Linked DNA regions of Prochlorococcus marinus str. MIT 1013. The main gene of each other region encodes a partner of the protein of the gene in region 2 in a complex. Links are inferred from orthologs where the notes say so. Each region holds a gene or a part of one and is shown on either strand. Other genes may lie near its edges. The genes, in order: O5633_RS10725 and lpdA.

Region 1 (16,079 bases), 960 kb from region 2 along the record:
TTCTCTTCGCTTGGATTTTTGATTTGTCATTCTGCTAAATACAAAACCTGGAACGATCCATATTGATGCAATCAGGAAAGTCATCAAGACTTGATTATGAAAAATACTTTCGAATAGATTCATCGCAAACTAATTTGGTTTTCTTAGTTTTTTTTAATGCTCGCTCCTAAACAAGATAATCGTGATAATGAGTTTGTACGGATAGCCAATCAGATTAATTTCGCGTGTATTGTGCGATCTGTGGAATATTCAGTCAAACTAAAGTCCAACCTAATTTTCTTTTGATTTAACTGCCATAGCTGAACTTATGTATTACTCAAGAAAGGTATAAAACTACACATAGCTTATTTCTCATTAAATTTAATTATGGAGCCCCTTTTTTTAGGGGCTTTTTCATGTTTTTCTATAACCTATAGAAAACAACTCAAAGGATATGGGCTCAGTAAATAGAGAGAAGAAGTTCAGCGCTGGGGTAAACACAAGAGTCATTCATCACAAAGAAAATTTTTCTGAAGAGACTGGATCAATAATGCCTCCAATCTTCCCAACCTCAACGTTCGTTCATGGTAATGAGGGTGGCTTTGACTACACTCGTTCGGGAAATCCAAATTTTCGAATTCTTGAATCAGTTTTGTCTGATCTGGAAGAATGTCAGTTTGCAAGTGTATTTAGTTCTGGAGTCGCTGCAATTACAGCAATAGTCTCCTCTCTTAAGGCTGGAGACTTAATCCTTTGTGAGGAGAACCTTTATGGGTGTACGGTGAGATTATTTGAACAAGTTTTTAATCGTTTTGGATTAAAAACTCAATGGATAGACTTTACCAAGCCCAATTTTCAAGAAGTCATTTCAAATCACAAACCCGCGATGATTTGGATCGAAAGTCCGACCAACCCACTCCTTAAAATTATTGATATTGAAGGGATTTGTCATGTCTCAAATAAAATGCAGATTCCTGTTGTTGTAGACAATACTTTTGCAACACCTCTATTACAAAGACCTCTTGAACTTGGCGCGACCTTATCTTTAACTAGCACGACAAAGTATATCAATGGTCACTCAGATGCACTTGGAGGTGCGGTATGCACAAACAATACCTTATGGAAAGACAAGCTAAATTTCGCCCAAAAAGCTCTTGGCTTAAATCCTTCTCCTTTTGATTGCTGGCTTATTACTAGGGGGATAAAAACTCTTCCACTTCGCTTAGAAAGACAAATAAATAATGCATCTATAATAGCTAATCAATTAGCCGACAATCCAGCAATAAAATCAGTTCGATATCCCTTCAGGAGTGATCATCCACAATGTAAATTAGCACAAAAGCAAATGACTCTGGGAGGAGCAATTGTTACTGCCACTGTTAACGCAACTCAAGCCCAAACTTTTTCATTTTGCAAAAGTCTTCATTACTTCAAAATGGCAGAAAGTCTCGGAGGGATTGAAAGCCTTGTTTGCCACCCAGCGACAATGACTCACGCATCAGTTCCCAAAGAAACCAAATTAAAGATTGGAATTACTGATTCACTTATTCGATTTTCCGTCGGATGTGAAGATATTGAGGACTTGGGTGCTGATTTAAATCAAGCCTTGGGAAACATCTCTTGACTGAAAGAAATTTACTCAATGATCCTTGCTGGAGTGCTAAAGATTTAGGAGAGCCTCTACCGAACAGGCCACATGCCGTATCTGTTGCATTACCCAGATGGGAAGATGTAATCGCCTACGAAGAGAAGATTCCAGCCTGTATAGATTCATTAAAAGCAATTTATCCTAGATTTGGGTTTAACCCTTTTGTTGCTGAGGTGGCTCGTAAATCACTTGAATTTCATGGTGAATCACAGCAGAGTAGTTGGCCTTATCCCAATAGAGCTTCTGCTTTGAATGCTCAAAAATATTGTCATCGAAAAAATTCTGATTGTTCTTCAAAAATAGAAGATTTTCTTGGTATTTCATGTTTAATTGTTGACCAAAAGAGTACTCCTTCAGCAAAAGCCTTCTGGCAACATACTGGTCTTGGATTATCATCACGCGAAGCTGCAATTGCCCTTGGAAGAGAGAGAGAACCCGCCACTTCAGATGGTCATTGCGCTCGAGGTAAAATCCGTAATCATTTAGCAACTATATATAATTGCGATAGCAGTCTCATACGACTACATCGATCAGGAATGGCTGCCTTAACGACTATTCTTTCAGCGATAAAATGTATCAAAGGAAATTCTTCGACGCTTCAAATAGGCTTCCCATATGTTGATGTGCTTAAACTCCCTCAAATTATTTTCCAAGGAGGCGATCTCATCGTCAAAACAACATTAAGTCATATAAAAGAAGAACTAGACAAAAAGAATCCAGCAGCATTAATCATAGAAATACCTAGTAATCCTCTATTGCAATGTGTTGACCTGATATCTATTTCAAAATTAGCGCAAGATAAAAACATCCCAATCATCGTTGACGACACCATCGGTTCATCTCTAAACGTTCATCTTACTCCTTATGCAGATGTGGTTTTTAGCTCACTTACAAAAAGTTTTGCTGGGAGAGGAGATATTCTTGCTGGCAGTACTGTCATAAGTCCTTACTCCAAATGGAAAAAGGAATTAGCTGAGATCATTCCAAAAGTTGCATTATCTACCCTATCTGATTCAGATGCTATCGAGCTTGAAAAAACTAGTCGAGACGTAGAGGATCGCTTAAGAAGGTTAAACATTTCTTGCTTAAAGCTGAAAGAAAAATTAGAAACAAAAAAAGAAATTTCAAAAGTGTTACATCCACAATATTGTAAAAATTTTAATTCGCTATTAAAAGAAGGAGGAGGTTATGGATGTCTATTATCGTTTGAACTTAAAGGAGGAATTGAAGAATCAAAAAGAGTTTATGATTCATTAAGAGTAAGCAAAGGACCAAGTTTAGGTACAAATTTTACATTGGTTTGTCCATATGTTCAGTTGGCTCACTTCAAAGAATTAAAATGGGCTGAAAGTTGCGGGGTCTCGGAACACTTATTAAGAGTGTCTGTAGGACTAGAAAATGAAGATGAATTATGGTCAAGATTTAATTCAGTAATATAAAAAAATCACTAATAAAGATTATCTAAATAACCACTTAACGAGATTTTTATATAGATTTAGAGTATCAGTTAATTAAGTCATTTTAAAAATGTCAAGAATCTATGAAGACAATAGTTTTGCTATTGGTCATACACCATTGGTCAAACTTAATTCGATCACAAAAAACGCAAACGCAACAGTACTTGCAAAGATAGAAGGCCGTAACCCTGCCTACAGTGTCAAATGCAGAATAGGAGCAAATATGATCTGGGATGCTGAAAAGAAAGGTTTACTAAATAAAGATAAAGTTATTATTGAACCAACATCTGGAAATACTGGAATAGCCCTTGCTTATACAGCCGCTGCTAGAGGTTACAAATTAATCCTCACGATGCCTGAGTCCATGTCAATTGAACGTAGGAGGATGATGGCTGTTCTTGGTGCTGAATTAATACTTACTGAAGCAGCAAAAGGGATGCCTGGCGCCATTGCAAAAGCGAAGGAAATAGCAGATAGCGATCCTCAAAAGTACTTCATGCCAGGACAATTTGATAATCCAGCTAACCCAGAAATACATTTTAAAACGACTGGTCCTGAAATTTGGGATGATACCGATGGACAAATTGATGTTTTAGTTTCTGGCGTAGGGACAGGTGGAACAATAACAGGTATTTCACGTTACATTAAGCAAGAAAAAAATCATTCATTATTATCTGTTGCCGTAGAGCCCAGTCATAGTCCAGTGATAACACAAACCCTCAATGGAGAACAAGTAAAGCCTGGTCCTCACAAAATCCAAGGTATTGGAGCTGGGTTTATTCCTAAAAACCTTGACTTATCGGTAGTTGATCAAGTTGAGCAAGTCTCTAATGATGAGTCTATTGCAATGGCATTGCGGTTAGCACAAGAAGAAGGTTTACTTGTTGGCATCTCATGTGGTGCAGCTGCCGCTGTAGCCGTAAGACTAGCCGAAAAAGAAGAATTCGCAGGAAAGACAATCGTTGTAGTTCTACCTGACCTTGCTGAAAGATATATTTCATCCATAATGTTTGAGAATGTTCCTACAGGAGTTATTAAAGAACCATTATTAGCCTAATTTTAAGTTTATACAATTGACTCCGGTGTTATCAACATCGCGTCTCCATAGGAGAAAAATCGATATTTTTTACTAATCGCATTTTGATATAGCTTCAACATACGCTTTCGACCAATAAGAGCACTAACCAAGAGTAGTAGTGAGCTCTTAGGAAGGTGGAAATTAGTAAGCAATCCATCGATTACGCAAAATTTAAATCCTGGTTTAATCACAAGGTTCACTTTTCCCTCAAATGGTTTCAAGTTGCCTCCACCGGAAAGGTAAGCAGCTTCAAGAGCTCTAACACTTGTAGTACCAACAGCAAAAACTTTTCCCCCACCTTCCTTGCAATTATTTATCGTTCTTATGGTCTCATCAGTAACCTCTACCCACTCACTGTGTAAATGAAGTTGAGATAGGTCTTCATTCTCTAATGTTCTAAAAGTTCCTAGACCAACATGCAAGGTAATTTGTGCAATCCTAATACCTCTGATTTTTAAAATTTCTATAAGTTCATCACTTAGATGTAAACCCGCTGTGGGAGCAGCTATAGCACCTGGCTTCGAAGCATATCTAGTCTGATATCTTTCCTCATGCTCACAAGATTTATCTTTATCTATATATGGAGGTAATGGGACTTCACCATACAAATCAAGTAGACTTGCCATTTCCTTCCTACTAGTAAACTCTTTAGGGAATTGAATAATTCTTCCACCTGTACTCTCATCTTTATCAACAACCTTTAAACATAAAGAATTATCTTGAGACTTATCCAGCCATAATTGATCACCTCTTCTCATACGCCTAGCAGGACGACCTAAACAAAGCCATTGGCCATTTTCTCTAGGTTCCATTAGTAACAATTCACCTAAACCTCCCCCTGATAATCGAATTTTTATTCTCGCCTTAATAACACGGGTATTGTTAACAACTAAAAGATCACCAGCCTTCAAGCTATCTTTCAAGTCCAAGATCTTTGCGTGCATAAGATTTAAAGAATCCTCTAATCCTTCTTTAACAATCATCAATTTTGCATCATGCCTACACTTAGTAGGTGATTGAGCAATTAAATCTTTAGGTAAATCATAGTTATATGAGCTTAAAAGATTATCTTTTTGATCTAACACATCAAATCAGATTAAAGTAAGAAAAAACCACTTTTTGTTCGACTAATTAAATCTCAAGATAAAAGGTTATTAGAATTTTTTTCAATTAGGTAAGCCAAATCCTTCAGAAATAATGCTCCATCAGCACCATAGATCACCCTGTGATCAGCTGTAAGATTTACTTGCATCTGTTTTTTGATTGAGATTGAACCATCTTTAGAAGCAACAACTTTAGGCAAGGAAGCTCCAACAGCTAAAATTGCTCCTGTCCCTGGAGGCAGAATTGCATCAAAGCGATCAACCCCAAACATGCCTAAGTTAGAAAGCGTAAAAGTACCGCTACTATATTCTTGGGGTTCTAATTGCTTACTCCTAGCACGCTTAACAAGATCTGACCATTGAAGGGATAAATCAGCAAGGCTTGTCTTGTCAGCATTTTGCAGAACTGGAGTTATCAACCCTCCGTCCTCCATCGCAACTGCAACGGCTACATTTATTTGTGAAGGATAGGCAATCCCCTCAGAACTAAAAGCTGCATTCACCTGGGGATGTCTAGCAAGAGTTAAACCAACAGCTTTAGCAAGTAAAGCAGTCATAGTTACTCCATTAGGTTTAACTTGTTTATAAAAATCATCCAATTCATCAGTAAGAATTGAATAACCGACTCTGAAACAAGGAGTATTTAAGCTTTCCTCCATGTTCCGATTTACAGCTTGTTGAAGGGTATTGAATGCAATTGTTTCTCCTCTGGATCCAAAACTTTTTCCTGGAGCAGGTGGCTTACCCGAGTCAACAGATTTTTTTTCTATGCGAGGCATGTCAGAAACAATTTTTGCTGGAGCATTACTTTCAGCAATCCAAGGAACGCTTATGGGTTGCCCTTTTGCACTTTGAACATCCTCAGCTTGTATCCGTCCATGAGGTCCTGACCCCCTAACAGTTGCCAAATCGATTCCCATTTGAGAAGCAAGTTTTTTTGCTCTTGGCGAGGCGACTATTCGACCATCATTTAAAAACTGAGACTGATTAACAGTGGCTTCTGAAACAAGAGGTGCAGGAGATGTCTTTGTAATTACTGTTGCTTTAGGAGAGTCAACAGAGGATTGTTTTTCTTGAACTTGAGGCGATGAACTCTCTTTTTCTTGACTAGCTGATTGAGGAGAAGGAGAAGGAGAAGGTGCATTAGCTTGAGCCGCTGCGATCTCATCTGCTGTCTCAACAATCAATCCAATTGTCTCTCCAACAGGAGCAGAACTTCCAGCGGGCATCACAATCGAGGCAAGAAAGCCATCTTGGAAAGACTCAACATCCATATCAGCTTTATCTGACTCAACAACCAAAACTGACTCACCTCTTTCAACTTTATCTCCTGGTTTTTTTAGCCACTCAACTATTTTGCCCTCAGTCATTGTTGAACTTAAAGCAGGCATAAAGATGTCATGAGTGGCCATAATTTGTTCCTATTCCCTTTATGGAGAGTTTGTAGCAAGGCTTCAAAATTTTCTATCTAGAAGCTTTGCAAGTATCAATACATACCAATGTTAGTTCTACATGAGTGTCCTTACAACGATAGGTTTTTTTATGTGGATTTCTTCTTAATATCAAAAATTCTTTATTGGATAAATTGTAATTGACCAAACTTCAATCTTGATCAATTGCCTCTACTAAGCCATCTCTTACCAAAATACTCACTCCCATTTTACTAACTAAGTTATCACCAACTTTTAAATCACAAAAACTGTCAATTTGTCCTTGCTCGACAATTTGTTCCATCTCTAACTCACGAACTTGAGATTGCTGTAACAGAAGATTTCTTTTTTGTTCTTCAAATTCTGTTCTCTTAGAAGCAACTTGGTTCTGAACTTGAGTTACTTGCTCTTGAACTCTTGGGTCAAGGGGATTAGAGCTCTGACGTCTAATACCATCAACAATTTGTTGTCCTTCTTTTTCTAATTCACCAAGTTGCTGATCTATTGCTGATATTGCATTACTTAATTCTCTCTCAGCCTCCTCTTTCCATGAAGGTGTTACAACTGCTCTGACCGTTATTGAACGTTTTATAGAAATTGAGTCCACCTGATCAATAAATTATGATTTTATCTATAGACTCTCAGTAAAAGATAGTATTGGTCAATTTAATTGACCAAACAAACAAATTACAAACCATATATTTCATTTATCAGTTTCAAATCACGTTGAATAATTTTTTCACGTTTTTGCTTAAGAGTTTGCGTTAACAAGCCGTTTTCTATTGTAAATGGCTCTACTAAAGCAATTGAAAATAATCTCTCTTCTCTTCTAGACACAAGACGATTTGCTAAAACTTTATTCATTTCCAATCTTAGAGCTTGTCTTAATTCATGATTTTCAGGAGATAGCCCAAGAACAACTTGTGTATTTACACCCCTTTCTGCTAACCATCCTTTTACGTGATCAATTCTTGGAACAATCAAAGCAGCAAGATATTTTTGATCTTGACCCAATAGCAAAGCCTGCTCAATCAATGGGCTTGCAATCAAGCATTCCTCCAAAGGGCCAGGCTCAATATTTTCTCCACTACTTAGCACAATCGTATCTTTTGCTCTTCCAGTCAGGATTAAAGATCCATCAGCAAGCAACATACCTATATCTCCAGTATTAAACCAGCCAGAAGCATCTAAAACCTTCTTCGATTCTGATTCTTTTCCTAAATAACCAGACATTATTTGAGGACCACGAGCAAAAACCAAGCCTTTTTGACGCAGCTTTTTTATTTGGAATGTTTCTGGATCCACAATTTTTATCTTAGTCTCTGGCAAGGGTTGACCTGCACCTCCACGAATATTCCTCCAAGGTCTTCTACAAGTTAGGACTGGACTAGTTTCCGTCAATCCATAACCAACTAACAATTCAACACCTAAAGCTTCAAAGAAAGAATCAATATGTGGAGCGATTGCACCTCCACCACTAATTGGGAATCTCAATCTTCCTCCACAAATCTTGGTAAGGATTTTTGGCCATAAGTAAATAGAGGAAATTCTATGAATTGGGTAACGCAAAAGCATCTCTATAAAAGAAGTAATTTGTTCTAAAGTAGAAACACTATCAATAGTCAAAAAATAAAGTTTTCTTCGTGCCAGTTTATATGCCTTACTATTAGAAATCGCACTTTTTATCAAGGTCTTTCTCAGCCTTGGCATTTTATCAACAGCGTCCTCAAACCCCAACTTTATTGATTCCCAAAGCCTTGGAACAGTTGCCATTACTATTGGCTTAACCTTTGGTAAATCTTCCTTTAGATGCCTAATTGATGTATAAGTTTGAGTACAACCACAAGAAAAAAAATAATATTCCGCACTACGTTCATATGAATGCCAAATTGGCAAAACACTTAATACTGGCTCTCCTGGAGAAGGGTTTGCTACGCACGCAAGAGACCTGATTTGATGTAATAAATTAGAGTGTGTTAGTGGAACGCCTTTAGGCTTACCTGTCGTTCCAGAAGTATATAAAATCGTTGCTATTCTTGTTGGCTGTCTCTCAATTATTTTCTCCCGTTTACTTACATTTTCTTTATTAAATCCTTTCTTCAAAAAACTCTCCCATTCCAAAACGCCTTCACAAGCTTTACCTTCAAGTTGAAGAACAAATTTCAAACTATTTATTTGATCATCATCAAGCGAAAGTCTCTCCCAGACCTCGGAGTTTTGAACAATCAATCCAACCGCATTTGAATCCTCAAGAATATATCTAAGCTCACTTGGTGGAGCAGTCGCACCTCTAACAGAGTTTGTTGCACCTATCCGCATAAGACCTTGATCGGCAATAAGCCATCTAGGACTATTCTCTGCAAAAAGAGCAACCACATCATCAGGTTCTACTCCCATTTGAGAAAAAGCAAATGCTGCCTTAGAAATATTTACCGCAAGTTCTTCATAGGTAAAGCTTTCTGGGTGGAAAGTATGCGGAGAATCAACAGCTAATACATCTCTCAACTGAACTTTTAATAGCTCCCAAATCTCATCAACTTGAGTAATCATCTCAAGTTGAGATCTTCTATTAAGTGCTTTTTCCTCTTTTCTATTAGGGATCCAAAAAGCCAAAGCATCTTTAGAGGCAAAAATATTTTTTTTTGAGTTAGTTTTTGTCATATCCAAAAAATAATTTTTATTTTTTTTAGTAATAATTCAAAGTGAATTTATATGTTTTCCCAATTCAATTTAAAACGTCTTTTCACAGATTCACTTAAAAGAGGCTTAACGTCACAGACTTTGATGCCAGGAATCCAATCACTCAATTTACCTAATTTAACTTTATCCAGTCCACAAGGAATTATCTTCTCAAAACCAATAAGATCGCAATCTACATTTAGTGAGAATCCATGTTGAGTCACCCATCTCTTGCAACCAATTCCTATTGAACCAACTTTTTTGTCTTTGCACCAAACTCCTGTTAAGCCATCTATCCTCTTCCCTTCTATTCCCAATAAGTCAAGAACATCAATCAGCACTTGTTCCAATTCTCTCAAGTACCAAAATAAATCTTTTTTGTGACGACTCAAATTCAAAACCAAGTATCCAACGATCTGCCCAGGCATGTGATGCGTTACTTCACCTCCTCTTTCAATCCTAAAAACGGGTAAAGGAGACTTATTTTCATCGAATAACAAATTTTTCATGTCGCTACCTCGACCGATAGTGAAGCAAGAAAAATGTTCAAGAAACCATACTGCTTGTGGTGAGAACGGTTCCTCAATAAGGCTTTTCTGAAAATTCTTCTGCCAACCTAACGCAGTCTCAAATGGCACAATATTTTTAGGTTCAAAAAGAAAAGCGGAAGAAGATTGTGCAAGTTGAGGGGTTAGATCTAAGTTGCTATTAGGCCCTGATTCAGGCGAAACAGAATGAAGCTTCTTATTCATGGACGCAATCTTGAATTAACTCCATCACTTCGTGATTACACCAAAACAAAAATTGATAAAGCAACTCACAATTTCCAAGAAATGGTGCAAGAAGCTGATGTCCACCTCTCAGTCGCTCGAAACCCTCGCGTGCCACAACAGACGGCTGAGGTGACTGTTTTTGCAAATGGAACAGTGATAAGAGCCCAAGAAAGAAGTGAAAATCTTTATTCAAGCATCGACTTAGTAGCAAATAAACTTGCACGACAATTACGTAAGTACAAAGAGCGACATAACAGTCATAATGTTCATAATAATCAGTCAACGAAATCAGTCCAAAACGAAGAAACTCAAAATTTTTCTTCCTCAGATCATTCACTCATTGAAGGTAAAGAGCCCCATCTACCTAGCCCAGGAGTAAGACGCAAATATTTTGATATGGATCCTATGACCATTGAGCAAGCAAGAGTCCAATTAGACCTGATTGATCATGATTTCTATCTATTTAGAGAGGAAAAAGGATCAGCTTTGCGAGTCATATACAAGAGAAATCATGGAGGATATGGCGTAATCCAAGAAAAAATTTAATTACTACAAAGTCAAATGAGTAAACACAGCCTGGAAGAAGCTCATGCCAATATTTCTAATGTGATTTATCAAGCAGTCTTAAATCCTCATTTCGATAAAGAGATGCTTGTTCAAATTTGTGATGCTTCCAAGCAAAATAGCTTTGCAGGTTTATGCACCAGCCTTTCCCATTTACCATTTGCACGTGAAAGGTTAGGAAGCAAAAGTACTACAAAATTAATCTCAGTAATTGCCTTTCCTTTTGGTTTTATCCCAACTTTCAACAAACTAAAAGAAGCCGAGTATGCAATCGAGAAAGGAGCAGAAGAGTTAGATCTTGTTCCAAATTATTTTGCATTAAAAGAAGGAAATGTCGAACTTTTTGCTGAGGAAATAAATCTAATAAGTGAACTTGGTATTCCAGTAAGAGTAATAATTGATGCAACTACACTCTTAAATTCATCAAAACTTTCCATAGCAATAGATGCTTTAATTGATGCGGGAGCAATTGGAATTCAAATAGGTAATGGTTTTGGTCCACCTATCACCAAGAATCAAACTAATCATGTCTCTAAAATTGTTAAAAATCGCTGCTCAATTAAAACTGTTGGAGGTATTAAAACTTTTGATCAAGCAATAGAAATCATTGAAGCAGGATCAACATATATTGGTACAAGTTTTGGTTTTGAAATTAGCGCAGAACAAAAGAGAAAGGAGGAATGAGTCTTAATCAAAGAGTGAAAGGACTATCTTTAAAAGTTGGACCTCTTGGGGAAAATGACAGGCTTTTAACCATACTTAGTGAAGAGAATGGAATATCTCGCCTTGCCATACCAGGAGCAAGAAAACCTAAAAGTAGGCTTGGAGCAACATCTCCTTTTAATTTTTTAGATTTACACATCGTAGGAAAAAAAAATCTTAGACGAGTTACACAAATAAGGATTCTTAAGAGTTATGGAAATCTTGGCAAAAGCATCGAAACACTTTCAGCGGCACAAGCAATTTCAGAGCTGATTATGATAATGGTTGGTAATGAAGATCCGCAAAAAGATTTACTTAAACTGGTTTTAATCCATTTAGATAGATTAAATGACTTGCATAAAACAGAATTTGATTCATTAGAAGCTTTAGCAATAAGTGTTCAATCGTGTATGCATTTATTGGCTTTAGGAGGATATTGCTTACCACTCCAAAACTGTTGTCATTCTGGATCGAAGCTAATACCCCCTATTGGAGAATGGAGCTGGAAGTGCAGCTTTATTCCCGAAGAAGGTTTTGCAATTGGAACGATCCAAAATGCAAGAATGGAGCTGAATCCATCTGAACTTGCTTTACTTCAAAGACTATTACTAGAAAAAGTACCATTTCACAGTAATGGAAAAATATTAGGTCCTAAAAATGTTTGGTTAAAGCTACTGCAAATTGTTGAAACCTGGATTGAAACACATTTACAAAGAAGAGTTACATCTCTTGAAATGATGAGAGAGGTAATAATCAGTAATGATCTAAATACTAAGTAGGGACATATATTTGGAAAGAATTAATAGTAAAAAAATCTTGTTTATAAATTATTTAACTATTAACAATAGTTTGAAAAGAAATATAGAATAGCTGCTAGCTTGAAATACCGGTTTTTTTAGAGCTTGACCCATATCGCCTGGCTAGGCAAAAAAACACCTTTTTGCGGGAACGTCTGTTACGGACTTAGCACGACTGAAGAACTTAGAGAAAGAGGATATCAAACAAGTTTTATTCACTTTGATAACCCAATGAGAGATGGGAATAATAAAACTTCCTTGCTAGCCAATGATCCTGATGTAAGTCTTCCTTATTTAATTAAATCTCAGGTTTACACAATCCCTTCTTTAAATGCTCAAAGAGAGCTTAGAGAATCTCTCTCAAGACTAAAACCTGATTTAGTCCATGCAAGTCTTACTCTTTCTCCATTGGATTTTCGACTTCCTGAGCTTTGTCATCAACTTAATTTACCTTTGATCGCAACTTTTCACCCAGCTTTCGATTCAAAGCTCAGAAATCTTACTGCCAATACACAGCAACTTACTTACCAACTTTATGCACCATCATTAGCTAAGTATGACAAAGTGATTGTTTTTTCAGATTTGCAAGCAGAAGTTCTCGCAAAACTAGGAGTAAAAGAAAGCCGACTCGAAGTAATCCCTAATGGAATTGACATAAAAAAGTGGAACCCCCTTAAACCTAATAATTCACAAAATGAACTTCAACTTGGAATAAGGAAAAAGCTAGGTTCTGATAGGATCTTTATCTATATGGGTAGAATAGCTTCTGAAAAAAATGTTGAAGCCTTACTACGTGCATGGAGGTTTGTTCAGCCAAAAGGATGTCGACTAGTAATAGTAGGCGATGGGCCTTTAAGGCCAACACTCGAAAATCATTCAATCTTCAATAAAAAAGATAATGTGGTTTGGTGGGGATACGAGGCTGATCAAAATAAAAGAGTCGCTCTTCTTCAAATCGCCGAAGTTTTTTTACTTCCAAGTCTTGTAGAAGGGCTATCTATCGCCTTGCTCGAAGCCATGGCAACTGGAACAGCATGCGTTGCGACAGATGCTGGAGCAGATGGAGAAGTGATTAAAAATGGAGCAGGGATAATACTTAACACTGAAGGGGTTACTTCTCAATTACGTACTCTTTTACCTGTTTTGCGCGATCAACCAGTACTTACCCACGAATTAGGTAGACGTGCACGTTTGAGAGTAGAAGAGAAATATACACTTCAACAAAATATTGACTCACTTGAAACTCTATACGCAAACGTACTTAGCTCATCTAACTCGAAACCTCTTCAGCCAATTGACGACTCTTCTGAGCTGCCAAAACAACTGCTTCAATTAAGGCAGATCTCAAGCCCGCAAGTTCAAGGTGTCGAAGAGCACTAATTGTGGTACCTGCAGGAGAGGCAACCATATCTTTAAGTTCAGCAGGATGCAAACTTTTTTCTCTTAGTAAATATGCTGTCCCTGAAAGGGTTTTATGAGCTAATTGATTGGATAATTTTCTAGGCAATCCTGCTGCAACAGCACCATCAGCCATTGCTTCAACCACTAAAGCTATATATGCAGGCCCAGAAGAAGTTAAAGCCAAAAAGGAATCAAGCATACTCTCCTGTAATTCAAAAATTTCACTAATGGGTTCAAAAATCTTTCTAACTAATATTTTTTGATCCAAAGTAATATCATCCTCCCAAGACAAGCCAGTAAGCCCCTTCCCAACAAGTGAAGGGGTATTTGGAACCGCTCTTACACATGTGTGACCAGGAAAAGCTTTCTTAAGACTTTTCAATGTTATGCCAGCTAAAACTGAGATCAACAATGGTTTGGGAAACTGATCATTCGATTGAAATGATGAGTCATATTCTTTGATTTTGCCAAATTGTTGAGGTTTTACAGCTAATAATTTCAGAGGAGCATTCCATAGATCCCTAGACAAAGAATCTTCACTGGATACTACTCTTACTCCCTTTGGAAGATCATTTAATGTAGATGCAATACTTGAGCTACTACCAACAATCCCTAAAACATGTTCGGACTGGTATTCACCTCTTTCAAGAAGAGGTGAAATAATGGCTTTAGCCATACTACCAAGACCAATTATACCTATGGAAATTTCCAATCTATTTAATAGATCAAAGAGCTGTAGCTACTGTCTCCCCCCAAGCAGGCTCTGGTGCAGGAGAGGACTCCTTAGAAATCAAATCAGTCCCTTTATTAGTCATATTTGAAGGAGAAGCTTCCTCTTGAAATGAATTAGTTACAGTTACACAAGAAGGCGCAAAAAGGAAAATACTTTCTCCAACTCTTTCTTGATGTCCATCAATAGCAAACGTTCCACCTGCGACGAAATCAACAGCTCTTTGAGCCTGATCAGGCTCCATCATTGTGAGATTCAAAATAACTGTTTTACGTTCACGCAAAGCCTGGATAACTCTGGGCATTTCATCAAAACTACGCGGTTCCATCAAACTAACTTCAGAATCATTTGTTGAGATGCCAGGCATCCCAATCACATTAGAAGAAGCAACTCCACTCCTTCCGTCAAAAGGATTATGTGAAGAAATGGTAGCCATTTCTCCACTTCCTTTTTTGTCTCTTTTAAAATTTTCAAAGTCATCACTTGTTTCGTAATCGAGCTCATCAAAATCACTATCTAAAAAGTCATCACCAGCGACGACAGCACGAAGACGGGAAATAAGCGACACCTGTTAATCCTCTCGGGATGATTTGTTTAAAAGTTGGATAAGCCAACAATGATGCATCTACAACAACATTGAAGGATGAACCATATACTTAAATAACGTTCCTTATCTTAAGGGGCAAGCTTTTTTATTAGTTTTTTCATATCTTCGACAATTTAATTAAATTGGACGTTTGCCAAACAGAACCGATCCTAAACGAATCCAAGTAGCACCACCTTGAATAGCCTCTTGCCAATCGTTGCTCATTCCCATCGAACAATCCTTTAATCCCAGATGATTTGCAAAATTTCTACATTCACAAAATAAATCTTTTCTCTGAAACGAAGTAAGAGCTATGGGTGGGATTGTCATTACGCCAATTAAATGAATATTTTCCAAAGTCATAATTTTGGGCCAACTTTGCAAAAGATCTTGTTTTAAAAATCCACCCTTTTTTGGATCATCCCTAAATTTTACTTGTAAAAATATATTCGGAATTTTATTTTCTTCTTGTGAAATCCTAGAGATTCGTTCAAGCAAAGGCAAAGAATCAACCGAATGAATAAAGTCAAATTCTTTAATAACTCCTCTAACTTTATTTTTCTGCAATGTACCCACGAAATGCCATCGGAGTTGATTTAGATCATTCAGATCGTTTTTTTTTGGAAGAGCCTCTTGTAAACGACTTTCTCCAAAATCCAACTGACCATAACTATATATTTGACGTATAGATTCTTGATTATGTCCCTTGCTTACTGCAAGTAAATTAACCCCCTTGGGTAAAGAATCTTTTATAAACTTAAATTCATTAGAGGAGGTCAAAATCAAATAAAGTCACATAAAAGTTTGATTAAATAATTCCTGCCAAACGGCAATATCAGACGATTTATCTCTCTTGCATTTAGCCAAATGCATTTCGGAATAATGCCTAGCATCCATATATGGAATAACTTCAAAGGCTGCTCCACGAGGTTGCAAAGTAACTAAGAAAAATATTTTTTGTGCATATAAAGTTGCATACACATCCCTTCCATTACTCGCTGGTGACACTAGATATAGCATTCCAAAAGTTGGATGATTTAGATAGCGTTCAGCGTTCAAACCTTGATTTTTTTAGTTAAGACGTACCATACAGACAACGTAAGACAATAGCTATCAAAAGCAAAAAAATTGAAGTCAAGTTAATCAACAAAT
Region 2 (16,249 bases):
TAAATATAAATATTCATGAAATTATTGATACTCATCAAAAATTCTTATTCAGAAGTTTTCGATGCCGCTGCATCTTTTTTCTTTGCTGATCTTTCTTTTTCTTGTTTTTGCTTACCTAAAACTTCAGCTGGTCGAACTTTCTTTTCAAGGATTCCTCCTTTTTCTAATAAAGTTCTTACTGCATCAGTAGGCTGAGCACCTTGTCCTAGTCGAGTTCTTAAAGCCTCTGTATCTAACCTAGTTTCTTTGGTTCTTGGATTGTAAAAGCCTAGCTCTTGTAGAGGGCGACCATCTCGCCTTGAAGTGCTATTACAGGCAACTAGACGAAAACTGGATTCACGCTTTTTACCAAACCGCTTAAGGCGGAGCTTGATCATCTTCGATTTATTTGTAAGTGGATTGAACTCAAAAGTTCTTCAATCTAATAATACTCCACAGATGATTAATTTAGCCTTTTGATATCTCTAAAGATCACCAAAACCTTTCTTTTTCTTAACTGGTCTCTGTCTTCGGGGTGCAGAACCAGGTCCTCCTTTTCCTTTTCTTGACTGATATGGATTAGGACCTGATGAAGACATTCCAGGAAGTCCTCCCATTCCAGGTAGTCCTCCCTCCATACCAGGAAGTCCTCCTCCAGTAGACATCTGCTTCATCAAGCCTCGCATCCTCTGGAAATCCGCGAGAACCTTGTCAACGTCTGCTGGCTGATGTCCACTGCCACTAGCAACTCTCCGACGTCTTGATGGTTGTGCTGCCAATAATTCAGGCTTATTCCTTTCTTCTACTGACATTGAACCAATCATTGCTTCGATTTTTTTAAGTTGATCTTCTCCACTTTTGATCATTCCATCATCAATTTTATTCATGCCAGGAATCATTTTTAGCAGCCCCCCTAACGAGCCCATTCGCTTTATCATTCTCATCTGTTTTACGAAATCCGAAAAATCAAAAGTTGCTTCTTGAAGCTTCTTTTGCATGATTTCTGCATCAGCAATTTCAACTTCTTTCTGCGCTTTTTCAACAAGAGTTAAGACATCACCCATCCCTAAGATTCTGCTAGCCATCCTCTCGGGATAGAAAGGTTGCAATGCCTCAACCTTTTCTCCAGTCCCTATAAATTTAATTGGTTTACCACTGATTTTTCTTATGGAAAGAGCAGCTCCACCTCTTGAATCTCCATCTAACTTTGTGAGAACAGCGCCTGTTATTCCTACTTTTTCATGAAAACTTCTTGTAATATCTGCGGCCTCTTGGCCAATCATTGAATCAACTACTAACAAAACCTCATCAGGTTGAACAGCCTCTTTAATACGAACCATCTCGCCCATCATTTGTGTATCAATTTGAAGTCGACCAGCAGTATCCACAAGAACAGTGTCAAATCCTTCGTCTTTAGCTTTTTCCAAGCCTTTTCTGGCAATCTCTTCTGGCTTTAAGTCGGAACTTAAATTAAAAACCTCCACATCAATTTGATTCCCCAGCGTTACTAATTGATCAATAGCTGCTGGTCTGTATGTATCAGCCGCAACCAGTAATGGTTTCTGATTTTTTTCTTTAAGAAGCAATCCAAGTTTTGCTGTTGCTGTAGTCTTCCCTGCCCCCTGAAGTCCAGCCATCAAAATCACAGTTGGTTTTTCTTTTGAATTTGCCAAGGGGTCATTCTCTCCACCCATGACATTTACAAGTTGCTCGTGGACTACTTGAATAAATTTCTGCCCGGGGTTTATACCTCTGACGACTTCTGTACCAACAGCCTTTACTCTTACTTCTTCGATAAATTCCTTTACTACTGACAAACTAACATCTGCTTCTAAAAGAGCTCGTCTGACCTGCTTAAGTGCTTCATCAACATTTTCCTCTGAAATTTTTGCTTCACCTTTAAATGCCTTTACAGCATCTTCAAATTGATTAGTCAGTTCATCAAACATTTTCTTTGAGTTACAGAAAAAATTTTAAATTATTTTTTAATTTCCACTAATATAATCAACGACTAGCCAATTATTTTTATTCTTACCTATTATATATTTTACTTTCAAAGAAGGAATAACAGTTTCTGATAAAACCTCACCAGAAGAACTAATGCTTTTATCTTGATAATTTAATTCTACATCTGCTGCTATTCTTTTATCTGACCTTTGAACAATTTTGATTGAAGTTATATTTGTATCAATAATCTGTCTTTGACCTAATAATTTATCTCTCTTTCTTTGTTCAAGAACTCTATTAAAAAGGGAAGGTCTTGCAACAGAACTAAGAAATTGACTTTCTAAACCATTCAATATATCTGCTTTACCTTTCAACCAAGATTCAATAAGAAATTGAATTTCTTGATCAGATGGTATTAATGAAATAAGAGGGATTGATTTATTTAAGTTTGATCTTTCTTTGTTATTAGATATTTGACTTAAATTATTATCATTAGTTTTGATTTCATCTGTTTTAACAACTTCAGAGCTTGCAATATTAGTGAGATTTTTATTTTCATATGGTTTTCGCTGTGTAAGTATTCCGATACTAGTTCCAATAATAAATAGACCAGTAAAAGCTAAAGCACTTGTATAAATTGGCCGATTAACTATAAAAAATTTAAAATTTGAATTTTTTATAAATTCCAATGCTGAGGAATATTTTGAAATTATGTTTTTGACTAAATCATATTTCAAGAAAGCTTCTTTACTTCGTAATCGTGATTTGAATGACTTTTCTTTCAGAATTTCATCTAAAGCCCCTCCTGGCATTGGCAAATCTGCTTTTTCCCCGAGATTTTTAGATAAATTATTCTCAAGTTGTTGCTCAGGAGTCAATGACGATAGAAACGAAAATCCTGCCTTTGCGATACCTAATGCTCCCTTTTTCTCAAGCTGGTCTACGTACTCTTGTACTTCTTTATTGGCAAACCAATCATCAAGATTGACATTTTGCATTTCTACATCCTTAAAACCAACTAAAACATCTTTTTTTAACCAATTTCGGCAATAGTCACAAAGAGCCGCCAAAGTTTCACCAGGATAGTTATCTAACCAATCTTTTAATTTCTCATCTGAGCTACTTCTAAAACGAGCTTCTGCCTGTTTTACATCCCCTAATAAAAGGTCTAGGCATCCAATTAATGGCATAGGGTCAAAACCATTAATGTTGATATTTCGAAGATATTTACGAGCCTCTTGTAAAAGTTCCGGATTCCTATAAGAAAATCCAGACGCAACTAAAGCGAAAGCGGCAAGAAAGCCTGCATCTTCAGAACCTCTTCTATACCAATTCAAGTATAGTTTTGACTGTTCTTTTGCAGTTAAAAATTTTCTAATTTGAAGAAAAAATAGCTCAAAGTCAGTTTGATTTAATCCTCCTATCTTTTCTGAATTTCTTTTTCCTTCAAGTCCGCCCCTTTTATTAACAAAATCTTCCAGCAAACTCAGGCCATCAAAATGAGACTTTTCATCTTCTTTATTTCTACTTAATAAATCAAGAATTCTGTATGGAAGTAATGCCTCTAAATCAGATTCAAGGGTCTTTCTTTCTTCAACAAGCTTTCCCATTCTTTGTAGTAACTGTATACCTTCCTGAAGCAACTCAGCCCCTGAGGCGTATCTTCTAAAAGCCTGTTCATCAATTGAGGCATCTCTACAAGATAAAGCTGCTATTAACGTCAAATCAGACTCTCTACCACTTCCAAGTGCAGGGGCTTGTGGAGGTTGTAATGCTTTTTTTGCAAGCTTAAAAGCTTGGAAAGAAGCTTTTGATTCCCAAAGAAGAAGTAAACCAGCAACTTCTCGATTTGAAGACAAATCAAGACCTGAAGAACCCTCAATAAGGGCGAGTTCGTAAGATTGACGTTCTTTAGGATTGGATAGAAGATCGGCAGAAAGTCGTAATAGCTCAGATCTCTGAGCTAAAAGTTCATATGTAAAGCCTTGTTTGGGAGGACGATCTAGTCTTAGCTGAAAAGCCCTGAGGACTTCCTCAGCATTTGAAGAAGGGCTAACCCCCAATAAGCGAAAATGATCAATAGGTAATTCCAATCGCTACTAGGTAATTACAAAAAAGCTCTAGGCATCGTAAGGCGTTTTAACCATTTTGCATCCATTGACCCTTAAAGTCTAAATAGGATTGATAAGTGAATATGACCGAAGTCATGTCTCCCAACCCAGACAAAACCAGCCAAGACCCTTGTCCTAGCAGGGAACACGCGGACAGACTAAGCAATCTTTCTGATACAAAACCAGCTAAAATCAATAGAGACATTGCTTTAAATCTTTTCAAAGACATGACTTTGGGAAGACGTTTTGAAGACAAATGTGCTGAAATGTATTACAGAGGAAAGATGTTTGGTTTTGTCCATCTTTACAACGGACAGGAGGCGATAAGCACAGGTGTCATTGGTGCAATGCAACGTAAACATGACTGGTTTTGTAGTACTTACAGAGATCATGTCCATGCTTTGAGTGCTGGAGTTCCTGCTAAAGAGGTAATGAGCGAGCTATTTGGGAAAGAAACAGGCTGCAGTAAGGGCAGAGGTGGATCTATGCATCTTTTTTCAAAAGAACATCATCTTCTTGGAGGTTATGCATTTATTGGTGAAGGAATTCCAGTTGCACTTGGGGCCGCTTTCACTAGCAAATACAGAAGGGAGGCTCTCAAAGAGAATAGTGATTCAGTAACTGCAGCTTTTTTTGGAGATGGAACTTGCAATATTGGTCAGTTTTATGAATGTTTAAATATGGCCCAATTATGGAAATTACCGATCATATTTGTAGTCGAAAATAATAAATGGGCAATTGGAATGGCCCATGACAGAGCAACTAGTGAGACTGAGATATGGAGAAAAGCCTCTGCATTTGGTATGCCAGGAGAAGAGATTGATGGAATGGACGTATTAGCCGTAAGGGGGGCCGCTCAAAGAGCCCTAGAGAGAGCAAGAGCTGGGGAAGGTCCCACTTTAATAGAATGCTTAACTTATCGATTCAGAGGGCATTCTTTGGCTGATCCGGATGAACTTAGATCTGAGAAAGAAAAAGAATTCTGGGCTAAAAGAGATCCAATAAAAAAGCTAAAAAATGATCTAACTACTGCTGGATTAGTTACTGATGAAGAATTAAAAAATATTGAGAAAGAAATTGATCTAGAAGTTAATGATGCTGTTGAATTTGCTCTAAACGCACCAGAGCCTGACCCTAGTGAATTAACTAAATATATCTGGGCAGAGAACTAAATATTAATAAATTTTCAAATTCCACTTGGAAGTTTTCTAGTAAGGTTTCTCAATTTCCTTAGAGCTTTGAGCTCAACTTGTCTAACCCTCTCACGTGAAACTTGTAAAAGTCTTCCTATCTCAGCGAGAGTATGTCTTTCATTACCCTCTAATCCAAATCTAAGTCTAATCACATGTTGTTCTTGTTCACTTAAATGACTTAGCCACCTTCCCAATTGCTCTTGATGGATTTTTTGTTCAACTTTATCCAGTGGTTCTTCCCCTGAGCCATCTGCTATTAGATCGCCTAAAAAGCTTCGGCCTTCATCGCCATTGACTGGAGCATCGAGACTGCTTGTAGTAAGGGCTTGCCTCAAAATAGAATCAAGTTCTTCTAACTCAATTTCCATTGCCTCAGCTATTTCTATACGACTAGGCATTGCGCCTAGCTTATGAGCCAAATCCAAGCTGACTTTTCTAATGGTTGCTAATCTCTCACTTAAATGAACAGGAAGTCGGATTGTTCTTGACTGGCAAGCAATAGCCCTAGTCATGCTTTGCCTTATCCACCAAAAAGCATACGTAGAAAACTTATAGCCACGAGTAGGGTCGAATTTTTCAACCGCCCTTTCTAATCCAAGAGAACCTTCCTGCACTAAATCTAGAAGTTCTAGACCTTTTCCTTGGTATTTTTTTGCAACACTTACTACTAGCCGAAGATTGGCTTTCATCATTCTCTCCTTTGCCCTCCTTCCAATTCGAATCAATCTTCTCTGATGAGTATTAAATTCTTTGCTCTGGTCTTTGATTTGCCCATCTTCAGTGAGATTCATCATGGTTTGAACCTGATTACCAAGTTCAATTTCTTCAGCAGGCGTTAGGAGAGGAACCCTTCCAATAGAGGAAAGGTACCAACTAATTGGATCACTGCTGCGTCGTTTTTGTGATTCAGCAGGCTTGGGTGCAGTTGAAACCATTGTTTCTTGACCCCTTACTTCAAAGTGGTAAGACTTTCCTACAGAAATCGTCAAATAAGCCTGGGTTTCAAGAAGGCTTCAGATTCTGTTGACGATTAGTTAACAAATGACACCAAATCGACCATTTCGAGCGCTATAAATGTTTGTTTCAAAACATTTCAAGAGCTATCTTTTTTTATTAATTCTCCAAGAAAAGTGCAAATAGCACTTGCGGTGCCCCCTCTTGAGCAAGATGCACCAGCATATGCATGCATCAATGCAGATGCAGCGAGCAAATTAGTATCCAATCGCTTACCACTTGTCAGCCCAATAGCTCCCATCCCAGAAACGAAACCAGCCAAAATATCGCCGAGGCCAGTTCTTGCAACACTTGAATTCACTTGTCCTATTTGCCAGATTTTGCCTTCTGGATCAGAAATAACACTATGAGCACATTTCAATAAGACCGAAGAGCTGCAAAGTTTTGCAGCCTCAATTCCAGCCTTCAATGGATTCGAGCAATCAATAAAAGGAAATAGCCTCTTAAATTCATCCAAATGAGGAGTAATCCAGGTAGGGCCATTTCTATCATTTAGCCATTCCCAACCTTTCGAAGTTATCGACAGACGATTTATTGCATCAGCATCAAGAATAAGTAGGCCTTTGAAATCCTTTAATTCAGTTCCAAAACAATCTTTTTCTGCTGATATCCCTAATCCTGGTCCAAGCAAAATCGAGTCGAACCTATTCAGATCAACTTCAAGCAAAACATTAGAAAAACCTGAAGAGCCGTCCTGAAAAGTATTTAGATCTCCAAGCAATAAGACTTCAGGGTGAGTACACCAAAGAGCAGATGAAACTGAACTAGGTAAAAAAGCGCTTACACTACCTGCTCCACTTGCTAAAGCTCCATTCAAAGCAAGAGATGCTGCTCCTCTGTATTTCTCACTTCCTGCAATCACCAGCACTCTTCCTCTCTGGTATTTACTTTTACTTTTACTTGGCTTAGGCCAAACGAAAGTAGATAAATCTGAAAATGAAATCCTCAGAGGCTGGGTTTCAGGAAGATCAGCCAAAATCTTATCTGGAATCCCAATATCTACCCTCTCTAAATCACCGACAAAATCAATAGCTGAATCTTGAATCAACCCAGTCTTAAATAAGCCTAAAGTTAGTGTGGAACTAGCTTTACATGATGTATTTGATACTGTACTTCCATTGTCTGAGTCTAATCCCGCGGGAACATCAATACTAATTAATTTATCAGGACTTGATTTCATCTTCGAATTCAATAAGTGCACTATTTCATCAGAAATAATTCTTGATTGACCTAATCCAAATAATGCCTCAATCCATAATGAATCAGAATTCGAATCAGGTTTTTGCTCCAAGTTTTGAATACCTATTCGAATTGCATAATCGAAATGTTTTTGTGTTAATTCTTTTTTCAATGGAAATGGACACCAAATAGATATATCAACGCCTGCCATATAAAGTTCTCTTGCAACAACAAGTCCATCGCCTCCGTTGTGCCCTGGCCCTACTAAAACGATTGCACCATTTTCAATCAATCCTTGTCTGTCTAATATCCATGTAGAGATACCAATCCCTACTTTTTCCATAAGAGCTTCAACAGGCATACCAATAGAAAACATTTCTTTTTCTATGTTTTGCATCTGCTCCGAGGAAACCATCAAATGTTCCGAATCAGATTGAGGCCAATTCAAAATAAAAAAGCAACCAAACCCACTATGAATAGAAGCTACTATCAATGCCCATGAATGTGGAAAAAAGAGAAACAAAAAAAATTTTAAATCATTTGACTTCAGAAGAAACAGTCGCGAAAACATTAAAAAGACTGCAAGCATTTTCTGGAAATCATTCGGTTGTAGTGGGCCTTTCCGGAGGCGTAGATAGCTCCTTAACAGCTGCTCTCCTCTGTGAAGCTGGTTGGAATGTAGTGGGATTAACTTTGTGGCTAATGAAAGGGAAAGGGTCTTGCTGCTCAGATGGATTAATTGATGCAGCAGGGATATGTGATCAACTTGGAATTAAGCATCACATAGTCGATTCAAAAGAAATTTTCCAACAAGAAATCATCAATAATGTCGTGAAAGGATATGAAGAAGGAATTACTCCTTTACCCTGCTCTCGCTGCAATAAATCAGTCAAATTTTCAGAAATGCTTAAATGGGTTAAAGAAAATAAAAATATCGAAAAGATCGCTACAGGGCATTACGCAAGGATTAGATATTCAAATGAATCTTTCGATAGAAATGATCTTCCGAGTGATGGAATTAAAAGACATAAGCTTTTAAGAGGTAAAGATCTCAACAAAGATCAAAGCTATTTTTTATATGATCTCCCACAAGAAATCTTAGGAAAAACAATTTTTCCTCTTGGAGAATTGACTAAAGAGATAACACGAATCGAAGCTTTTAAATATTCATTAAAAACTGCAGAAAAGCCAGAAAGTCAAGACCTTTGTCTTGCTGAACATTACGGATCAATGAATGCTTTTATTGATAAGTATCTACCCCAAAAGAAAGGAGAGGTTGTCCTTAAAAACGGCCAAATCATAGGCTCCCATAATGGAATTCAGCATTTCACGATAGGACAAAGAAAGGGATTAGGTATTGCTTGGGAAGTACCTTTGCATGTTGTTGAAATTGATGCCTCTTTAAACAGAGTAATTGTTGCCCCAAGAGAAGATTCTGGGAAGTCAGAATGTATTGTAAAAGATATAAATTGGGTATCAATTGAAGCACCTCAAGAGCCAATTGAAGTTGAGGTCCAAATTAGATATAGAAGTAAAGCAGTTAAAGCAAAGTTAATACCAATCATTGATATTACTAAAGAAAATTATTGTTATAAATGTAATCTTCATTTTAAAGAAGATCAATTTTCAATCACTCCTGGACAAGCAGCAGTATTTTATAAGGGTGATTATGTATTAGGTGGAGGAGTTATTTCGAAAGAATATTAATATTAACCATACTTACGTGATCGCAAAACACCTATTAAACTTATAAATAAAACTAAAATCAAAGGCAAGTCAGAAATAAATGTATATAATGTTTTCTTTCCATTTAATTCAAGATCAACGAGTTGAACAAGTTCTTTATTTGGTTTAAGGAGGGTATCAATTTTTCCATTACTTTTAATCAAAGATGTTGGTCCGGTATTGGAGACAGCTATTAAATTTTTTGATGTTTCAATACTCCTTAATTGAGCAATAGATAAAAATTGTCTTTGCAAAGAAATAGGATAGGGATCTAAATTTGCAATTACTAAAATCCATTTAGCCCCTTGATTTACTGCTTTAGCTATAGCTTTCCCATTACTCAATTCATAACAAATAGCACCTGCAAAAGATGGCCCATCCCAATCAAGAAGTCTTGATGGATTCCCACTTTCAATTCCACCTACTGCAGAAAGGCCATTTTTCAAAAAGTTTGGCAATGCAGGAATCCATTCCCCCAAAGGGACTAATCTAGATTTATCCAATACTTCCGAAAAAGACTCTTCACCTTGATTAAAAACTAATAGTGAACTTCGTAGAGAACCATTTATTTCCCTAAAACCTCCAGAGAGGAATTTAACAGGAAAATCTCGAATCTTTGATCTATCCAGAGGCAACGTTCCCTCTGGAGCAATTAAAAAAGATGCATTCATTTCAACAGCATCAGTTAATGCTCTATCTACTTTTGAAGGCAAAGCATTTATTTTTTCCTGACTAAATTTTTGTCTTATTGGAATATTTGTTTGCCACATCGCAACCTGTTCTGCCGAATCAGTTGGAGAGTCCAACAACAAGATAAATCCAATTAAATGAGCTAACGAAAAATAAATAAAGCCACGAAGAATCAATTTCTTGATTTTTTTTCTAGCTTGAAAAGCAATTGAAAGTTGCCAAATCCACCATCCAGCTAAAAGATGGATAGAGGCCAAGCCGCCCGAACCTATCCATCTTGCTAATCCAGCCAAAAATCTATCTTGTGGTAATAAACTTGGCCCTACACCCATCCAAAACAAAGGGCCTCTAGATAGGATTTCTTCAGTTAGGCCCCATATTGTTGATAATAAGACGGCATAAACAAACTTATTTTCTAATTTAGAAAACTGAAGTCTTTCAGGAGCCAAAAAACCACCCAAAGCTGACCAACTAAAAACCAGAGTCCCTCCAAAAGCTCCACAAAAAAGCCATATAAAAATGGTAATGGGCAAGCTTAAATTTGAGTTTATCCCTACCCAACTGAGTGGATGCAAAGATAGCAACCACTTATGACTCCATAAAATAGCCATCGCACCCCAACAAAAGCCCCCCCATGGATTCTTACTAGCAGGCCAAAGTAAAGATATTCCCAAAAGCATGGATAAATAATTGCCTTCACTAAGGGAGATTCCTGCTAGAGCTCCACCAGCAAAAGCTTTAATAAAAAGAGAATAGATATTATTCATAAACTTAATTTAATAAAATATACACCTACAAAATTCATACTCTCTGGTTAGTTATCTTTTAAATAGATGTAATTTGGGTATTAATCTGCAAGAATATTTCATACTACTTAATATTGCTGTGAGAGAAATCTTAATTAGCTTTTCTGTTTGCCTTAGCTGCTTGATGATTGCAGTGATCAGCCAAATCATCTCACCAACTCCAACGAATGCCTTACAAATTGACCAACCAATCCAAGCGGATGTAAGGCAATCCACAAAAACCAGCGAGTCTGTAACTAATCCATTTGAATTAGACCCAGAAGACCCAAATCCATCATTTTTTACTATGGCTTCAGATAAAACCAGTTCAAGCAACGCTCCTCTCGGAGGAGCGGAGATAGGAGCATCTCAAGTAACTTCAAGTGGACTAAAAATTACTGAATTAGTTTTAGGTGATGGTCAAGAAGCCACTCCAGGAACAAGTGTCTCAGTAAATTACAAGGGTACTCTTGATGATGGGAAAGAATTTGACAGTAGTTATGGAAGAGGTCCTTTTGAATTTTCTTTAGGTGCAGGGATGGTGATAAAAGGTTGGGATGAGGGAGTCGCAGGAATGAAAGTTGGAGGTAAAAGAAAATTAGTCATCCCACCAGAATTGGGGTATGGCAGCAGAGGAATAGGTCCAATCCCCCCTAATTCAGTTTTAACTTTTGAAGTGGAATTATTGGGTGTTAAGTGAATTTCTTAAATTATTCAGAAAGCTCTAGAAAAAGTTATGGCGTTTGTTGACAAACGCCATTAATGTAAAAAAAAATGTTCACAAATTATTTTCAGATGTTGAGCGAAACACTTACATCAATCTTTAACAAGCTTCCAGCAAAATCTGTTCACGCTCACTGTGACGGACCTTGCGGTGTATATGACCCTGCTTCTGCAAGAGTTGCCGCAGAGGCAGTTTTGTCTATGACAAAAAAACTTATTGCTCTAGCGCCAGCTGGTAACGATCAAGCTTCCATTTCAGCCTATAACAACACTTTTTCTCGCTTCGTTGCGATTAAAGAAGAAGAATCACAAAAGACCAAAAAAGAACTGCTAATCCTCTGGACTGATTACTTCAAGCCTGAACACTTAGCTACATATCCAGATCTTCATGACCCTTTTTGGAAAGCAGCAAAGCTTTGTAGTGCATGCAAGGTAAATATCGATCAAACCAAAGCAGAAGAATTATTAGCAGCTGTGCAAAAAATTCACTCTATGTTTTGGTCTTCAAAAGGTAGAAGTGATAGCTGGGTTACCGCAAGCTGATCAAAGTCTTTTCCAGAAGCCAGACTTATTTACTTTATTTACTTTAATAATCGGTTACCGACAACATTTACGTGTTGTCGGTACTTCAATGGAAAAAACTCTTAAAGAGGGAGATTTAGTAACATATAAAAAGTTAAACCCAAAAAATATTGACTTAGAGATTGGCGATATCGTCGTTGCCTATCATCCAAAAACAAAAAACAAGTTAATAATTAAAAGAATTCATAGGATTTATCAAAACAAATTTGATTTAAGGGGAGACAACTCCTTAGCAAGCACTGACAGTAGAGAGTTGGGTTTAATTGAATTAGATTTAATCATTGGAAAAGTAGACAAAATCTTCTCTAATTAGATTTAAGAGATTGGTAGCGATCTTTTCCTTAATTTATAACTTACCAATTAACTTTTTAACTCCACATAAAATATCTTCCTGTGACATAAGAGATTCACCAACCAAAACAGCATCAGCCCCATAACTCTTTACTAAATTCAAATCCTCACGAGTAAATAAACCTGACTCGCTTACCAAAGTGATAGTATTTTCCTTGATTTGGTTAGCATAATTCTTGGCCAACTTCTTTGTAACTTCAAGATCAGTTTTAAAACTCTTTAAATTTCTATTATTAATGCCTATTAATTTAAATATATTAATGTTTAGTACTCTTTCAAGTTCTTCTGAGTTATGAACCTCTACTAGTATTGTCAATCCCAAATGTTCTGCAACCTTAGATAAGTATTTTAAATCAGAATCAGTCAGTATTGCGGCTATCAAAAGTGCAGCATCAGCGCCAGCAGCTCTTGCTTGGTAAAGCTGATAAGGATAAAGAATAAAATCCTTACAGAGGATTGGGATTGTGATTTCCTTTCTAACTTCAACTAAGACATCAAAGCCACCTTGAAAAAATTTTTTATCTGTTAAGACTGATATACAGTTAGCACCTCCATCTTGATACATTTTGCCTATCATTCTCGCGTCAAAATCCTCTCTAATTATCCCTCTACTTGGACTAGCTTTTTTGATTTCTGAGATTAATGCTGGTTTCGAATTACTATTTCTTAATGCATCTATAAAATTTTTTGTTTCGGGTAAACCCTTAATCTTTTTCTTTAAATCTTCAAGTGAAACTTTTTTTCTTGCAATCTCAACTTCTAGATGTTTTTCCCAAACAATTTCCTCCAAGATATTTTTAGGTTTTGAATCTGGGTGAGGGATTGCATACTCTAAATTAGCTACTTTTATACTTGGGTTAGGAGGTCTTCTTCTGATTTCCATAATTTAAATAATTAATGATCTATAAAATAAAATTTGATTTACTACTTCTTTATTTGTAAAGATGCCTGTTTATAGGCAACCTCTACAACTTCGCTTAATGTTGGATGCGTATGAACTTCTTTTGCTAAATCATTTACTCGTTGTCTTCTAGAAATTGCATTAGAAACCTCTTGTATAAGATCAGCCGCATGTAATCCATAAATATGAGCCCCAAGGACCTCCCCCGTCTCTTTATTAAAAATCAACTTCATAATTCCATCACTTTCTAATTCAGCCAAAGCCTTAGAGTTCGCTTTAAAATAGCTTCTAACAATTCCAAGTTCAAAGCCTTCATTTTTCGCTAGATCTTTTGCTTCTTCTTCCGAAAGTCCAACGGAACTTATCTCAGGGTGAGTAAAAGTCGCTGCAGGAATACTTCTGTAATCAATTTCTATTGCTTTACCTAAAATATTTTCTACGGCAATACTCCCTTGCGCTGCAGCGGTATGGGCCAACATCAACTTACCCGTAACATCTCCCACTGCCCATAGATTAGAAACTGGTTTTTCATTTACCAATACTCTCATCTGATCATCAATTGGAATAAAACCTCTCGTTGTTTCAACTCCAACAGATTGTAGATTAAGATTTTTAGTCGACGGTACTCGGCCTGTTGCGACCAGAACAGCGTCAACTTGTAACTCCTCAATTACTTCTCGACTCTTAGCATCTGTAAGCTCGACCTCGACGGGACAACCTGGCTTAACTTTAGTAGCGAACACTCCAGCTCGAGTTTCAATATCTCTTTTATCAATTAGGTTTCTTGAAGCAATTTTCGTGATATCAGGATCAAAAGTAGGCATTACTTTATCAAGAGCTTCAATCATGGTTACCTCACAACCTAAAGCTGTATAAATATCAGCGAATTCCAAACCTATATAGCCACTACCAATTATTGCAATCCATCTTGGCAACCACTCTAAATTAATAGCCTCATCACTTGTGAAAACAGTTCGTCCATCAATTTCAATTCCAGGCGGTACAAAAGGGTCTGAGCCTGTAGCCAAGATAATATCTCTGGCGGAAAAAATTCTATCAACTCCATTTGTTTCTCTTAAACCGACCTTTTGATTACCTTCTAAACGTCCTTCTCCTCTAAGTATCTCAACTCCCGATCTTTCTAATGTTTTAGTTAGATTTTTCCGAATTGTCTCAACTAAATTTTTTGCATGTTCGGCAATTTTTTTACGTTCAAATCTAACTGGAGCGGAATGTATGCCAAATTCAGAAAGATGAGGAACATTTGCAAGCTCACGAACTTTACCACTGGCTGCTAGTAATGCTTTAGAAGGGACACAGCCTCTGTTGACACAGGTTCCGCCCATCTCTCTTGATTCGACAATCGCCACTTTCAAACCAGCCTCTGCTGCATGTTTAGCAGCATCAAAACCTCCATATCCAGCTCCAACAACAATTAAGTCAAAGTCAAAAGAAATTTCGCTCACGGTTTTTTTTGGATACCCTTAACCATTTTTACTCTTTGTCGCTCCAACAAGAGAGGAACTGCCGCAGATGCCACATTTAGTGAATCAACTAATGAGCTATGAGGCAACGTAACAAAGTCTGAACAACAGGCTTCAATTGAAGAATGAACACCTGAGCCTTCATTACCAAGAACCAATACAGTAGGGAGATCCCAGTCTAATTCCCAATAAGGTTTCACTTTCTTATCAGTAATTTTATTCGGTGAAATTGTTCCTACTACTTGATAATTATTATCAATTGCAATATTGAGTTTTGAAACAAGCATTTCAATACTTGAAGAGGATGAATCTCCAATCCGTTCAAAAGGTAAATGAAGAACTGAGCCAGCTGAGGATCGTAAAACCTTTTGATTTAGGGGATCTGCTCCAGAAGCCAACCACATGACTTCATATTCACCAGCAAGGGCTGATCGAAATAAATTTCCCAAATTGCCAGGATCTTGAATCCTATCTAAAGCTAAAATGTGTTTTGGGGCTTTTACGGGCTTTGGTAAACCTGGTATTGGGAATATCGCCGCGACACCATCAGGTGTCACTGTTGATAATGATGCTTCTAAAACATTTGTAGTTACAAGGGTTAGCAAAGATCTTGAAGCTATTTTTTTTAAAATTTCCTCATGCTCATTACACCATTCAGAAGTTGCAATAACTTCTGTTGGCAAAAAATTTGTTTTCAAAGCCTCTTCTAACAAATGAGACCCCTCAAGCAAAAGAGAAGAATGCTCTTCACGTCCAGTTTTTTTCAAAAGACCCCTTAATTTTCTAACCAAAGGGTTTCTTTTACTTGTAATCAATGGCGAATATGAATTATTAATTTTCTAACCTCAAATTATTTAAATTTTGAAAAGCAGAACAGTTTCTTGCATTTAAATAAAAACTGAATTTTCTTATTAAATTCAATAGAAACTATATTAAAATTTTATTCAAACTTTCAACATTATCAATATTTAATTTGAACCCATCAATTTTCACTAAGTTTGACTGGACTATTTTAAATCCACTTGGCATTATGGCTGGGTAAGCAGTTCGCTCCAATATGAGTAGTGTGGCGACAATTAAAAGGAATATTATTCCGCCACATCTGGAGGTAAAAGGAGGGCGTCCGCTTAGTGGAGTTTTAAAAGTTAGTGGGGCAAAAAATTCTTCGCTAGCTTTAATGGCTGCGTCTCTTCTTACGAAAGAAAAACTCCTCATTAAAAATGTCCCACAACTTACGGACATTGAAGTCATGTCAGAGATTCTCCGTAATTTGGGCGCAAAGTTAACTAAAAAAAATAATTCTATCGAGATTAATTCAGAGTCAATTCATAACGTTGAATTACCCTATCAATTAGTTCATAGCTTGAGAGCAAGTTTCTTCTGTGTTGGACCCTTACTTACAAGACTTGGAGAAGCAAAAATTCCTTTACCTGGTGGTTGCAATATTGGAGCAAGACCTATTGATGAACATATCAATGGTCTAAAAGCTTTAGGAGCGGAAGTTGAAGTTATAAATGATGTTGTAAAAGCTCAAGTTTCAACCAAAAACAAAAGATTACGTGGAGCAAATATTACTCTTAAATAT

What was found.
Region 1: the proteins of lpdA (region 2) and O5633_RS10725 are in contact, whole or in part, in a crystal structure (PDB 1EBD), measured with the Geobacillus stearothermophilus proteins. The link is inferred for Prochlorococcus marinus str. MIT 1013 from one-to-one orthologs. Residues at the interface, in WP_049624544.1 of Geobacillus stearothermophilus: Pro340, Ser341, Asp344, Tyr345, Arg403, Asp406, Val408, Glu431, Ala432, Gly433, Asp438; in WP_033016211.1 of Geobacillus stearothermophilus: Ile130, Ala131, Met132, Pro133, Arg136, Arg140, Glu141, Asn155, Arg157.

Annotation. Positions count from the first base shown.
Region 1 is NZ_CP114778.1:1,881,212-1,897,290, reverse strand. What follows is about bases 4,490-7,318. They hold O5633_RS10725 (dihydrolipoamide acetyltransferase family protein), read right to left. Parts: upstream 6,678-7,318; coding sequence 5,301-6,677; downstream 4,490-5,300. Other genes in these bases: O5633_RS10720 (YlqD family protein), read right to left, coding at 6,868-7,302; queA (tRNA preQ1(34) S-adenosylmethionine ribosyltransferase-isomerase QueA), read right to left, coding at 4,490-5,247. Outside these bases: O5633_RS10750 (hypothetical protein), read right to left, coding at 1-123; O5633_RS10745 (trans-sulfuration enzyme family protein), read left to right, coding at 434-1,603; O5633_RS10740 (PLP-dependent transferase), read left to right, coding at 1,600-3,066; cysK (cysteine synthase A), read left to right, coding at 3,155-4,141; more of queA, read right to left, coding at 4,150-4,489; O5633_RS10715 (AMP-binding protein), read right to left, coding at 7,383-9,356; lipoyl(octanoyl) transferase LipB, read right to left, coding at 9,404-10,126; hpf (ribosome hibernation-promoting factor, HPF/YfiA family), read left to right, coding at 10,109-10,693; deoC (deoxyribose-phosphate aldolase), read left to right, coding at 10,709-11,395; DNA repair protein RecO, read left to right, coding at 11,392-12,192; O5633_RS10690 (glycosyltransferase family 4 protein), read left to right, coding at 12,316-13,590; proC (pyrroline-5-carboxylate reductase), read right to left, coding at 13,481-14,323; O5633_RS10680 (cell division protein SepF), read right to left, coding at 14,337-14,909; O5633_RS10675 (YggS family pyridoxal phosphate-dependent enzyme), read right to left, coding at 15,066-15,713; O5633_RS10670 (PipX family protein), read right to left, coding at 15,720-15,986; O5633_RS10665 (energy-coupling factor transporter transmembrane component T family protein), read right to left, coding at 16,003-16,079.
Region 2 is NZ_CP114778.1:919,318-935,566, forward strand. What follows is about bases 12,426-15,424. They hold lpdA (dihydrolipoyl dehydrogenase), read right to left. Parts: upstream 14,647-15,424; coding sequence 13,204-14,646; downstream 12,426-13,203. Other genes in these bases: trpC (indole-3-glycerol phosphate synthase TrpC), read right to left, coding at 12,426-13,162; O5633_RS05705 (TrmH family RNA methyltransferase), read right to left, coding at 14,643-15,424. Outside these bases: O5633_RS05635 (PhoH family protein), read right to left, coding at 1-1; rpsP (30S ribosomal protein S16), read right to left, coding at 45-377; ffh (signal recognition particle protein), read right to left, coding at 465-1,928; O5633_RS05650 (IMS domain-containing protein), read right to left, coding at 1,965-4,019; pdhA (pyruvate dehydrogenase (acetyl-transferring) E1 component subunit alpha), read left to right, coding at 4,133-5,209; O5633_RS05660 (RpoD/SigA family RNA polymerase sigma factor), read right to left, coding at 5,224-6,165; O5633_RS05665 (NAD(P)H-hydrate dehydratase), read right to left, coding at 6,324-7,871; tRNA 2-thiouridine(34) synthase MnmA, read left to right, coding at 7,916-9,130; O5633_RS05675 (apolipoprotein N-acyltransferase), read right to left, coding at 9,133-10,605; O5633_RS05680 (FKBP-type peptidyl-prolyl cis-trans isomerase), read left to right, coding at 10,769-11,323; sodN (superoxide dismutase, Ni), read left to right, coding at 11,398-11,889; sodX (nickel-type superoxide dismutase maturation protease), read left to right, coding at 11,864-12,241; more of trpC, read right to left, coding at 12,275-12,425; more of O5633_RS05705, read right to left, coding at 15,425-15,479; murA (UDP-N-acetylglucosamine 1-carboxyvinyltransferase), read left to right, coding at 15,722-16,249. UniProt on the Escherichia coli protein: Lipoamide dehydrogenase is a component of the glycine cleavage system as well as of the alpha-ketoacid dehydrogenase complexes.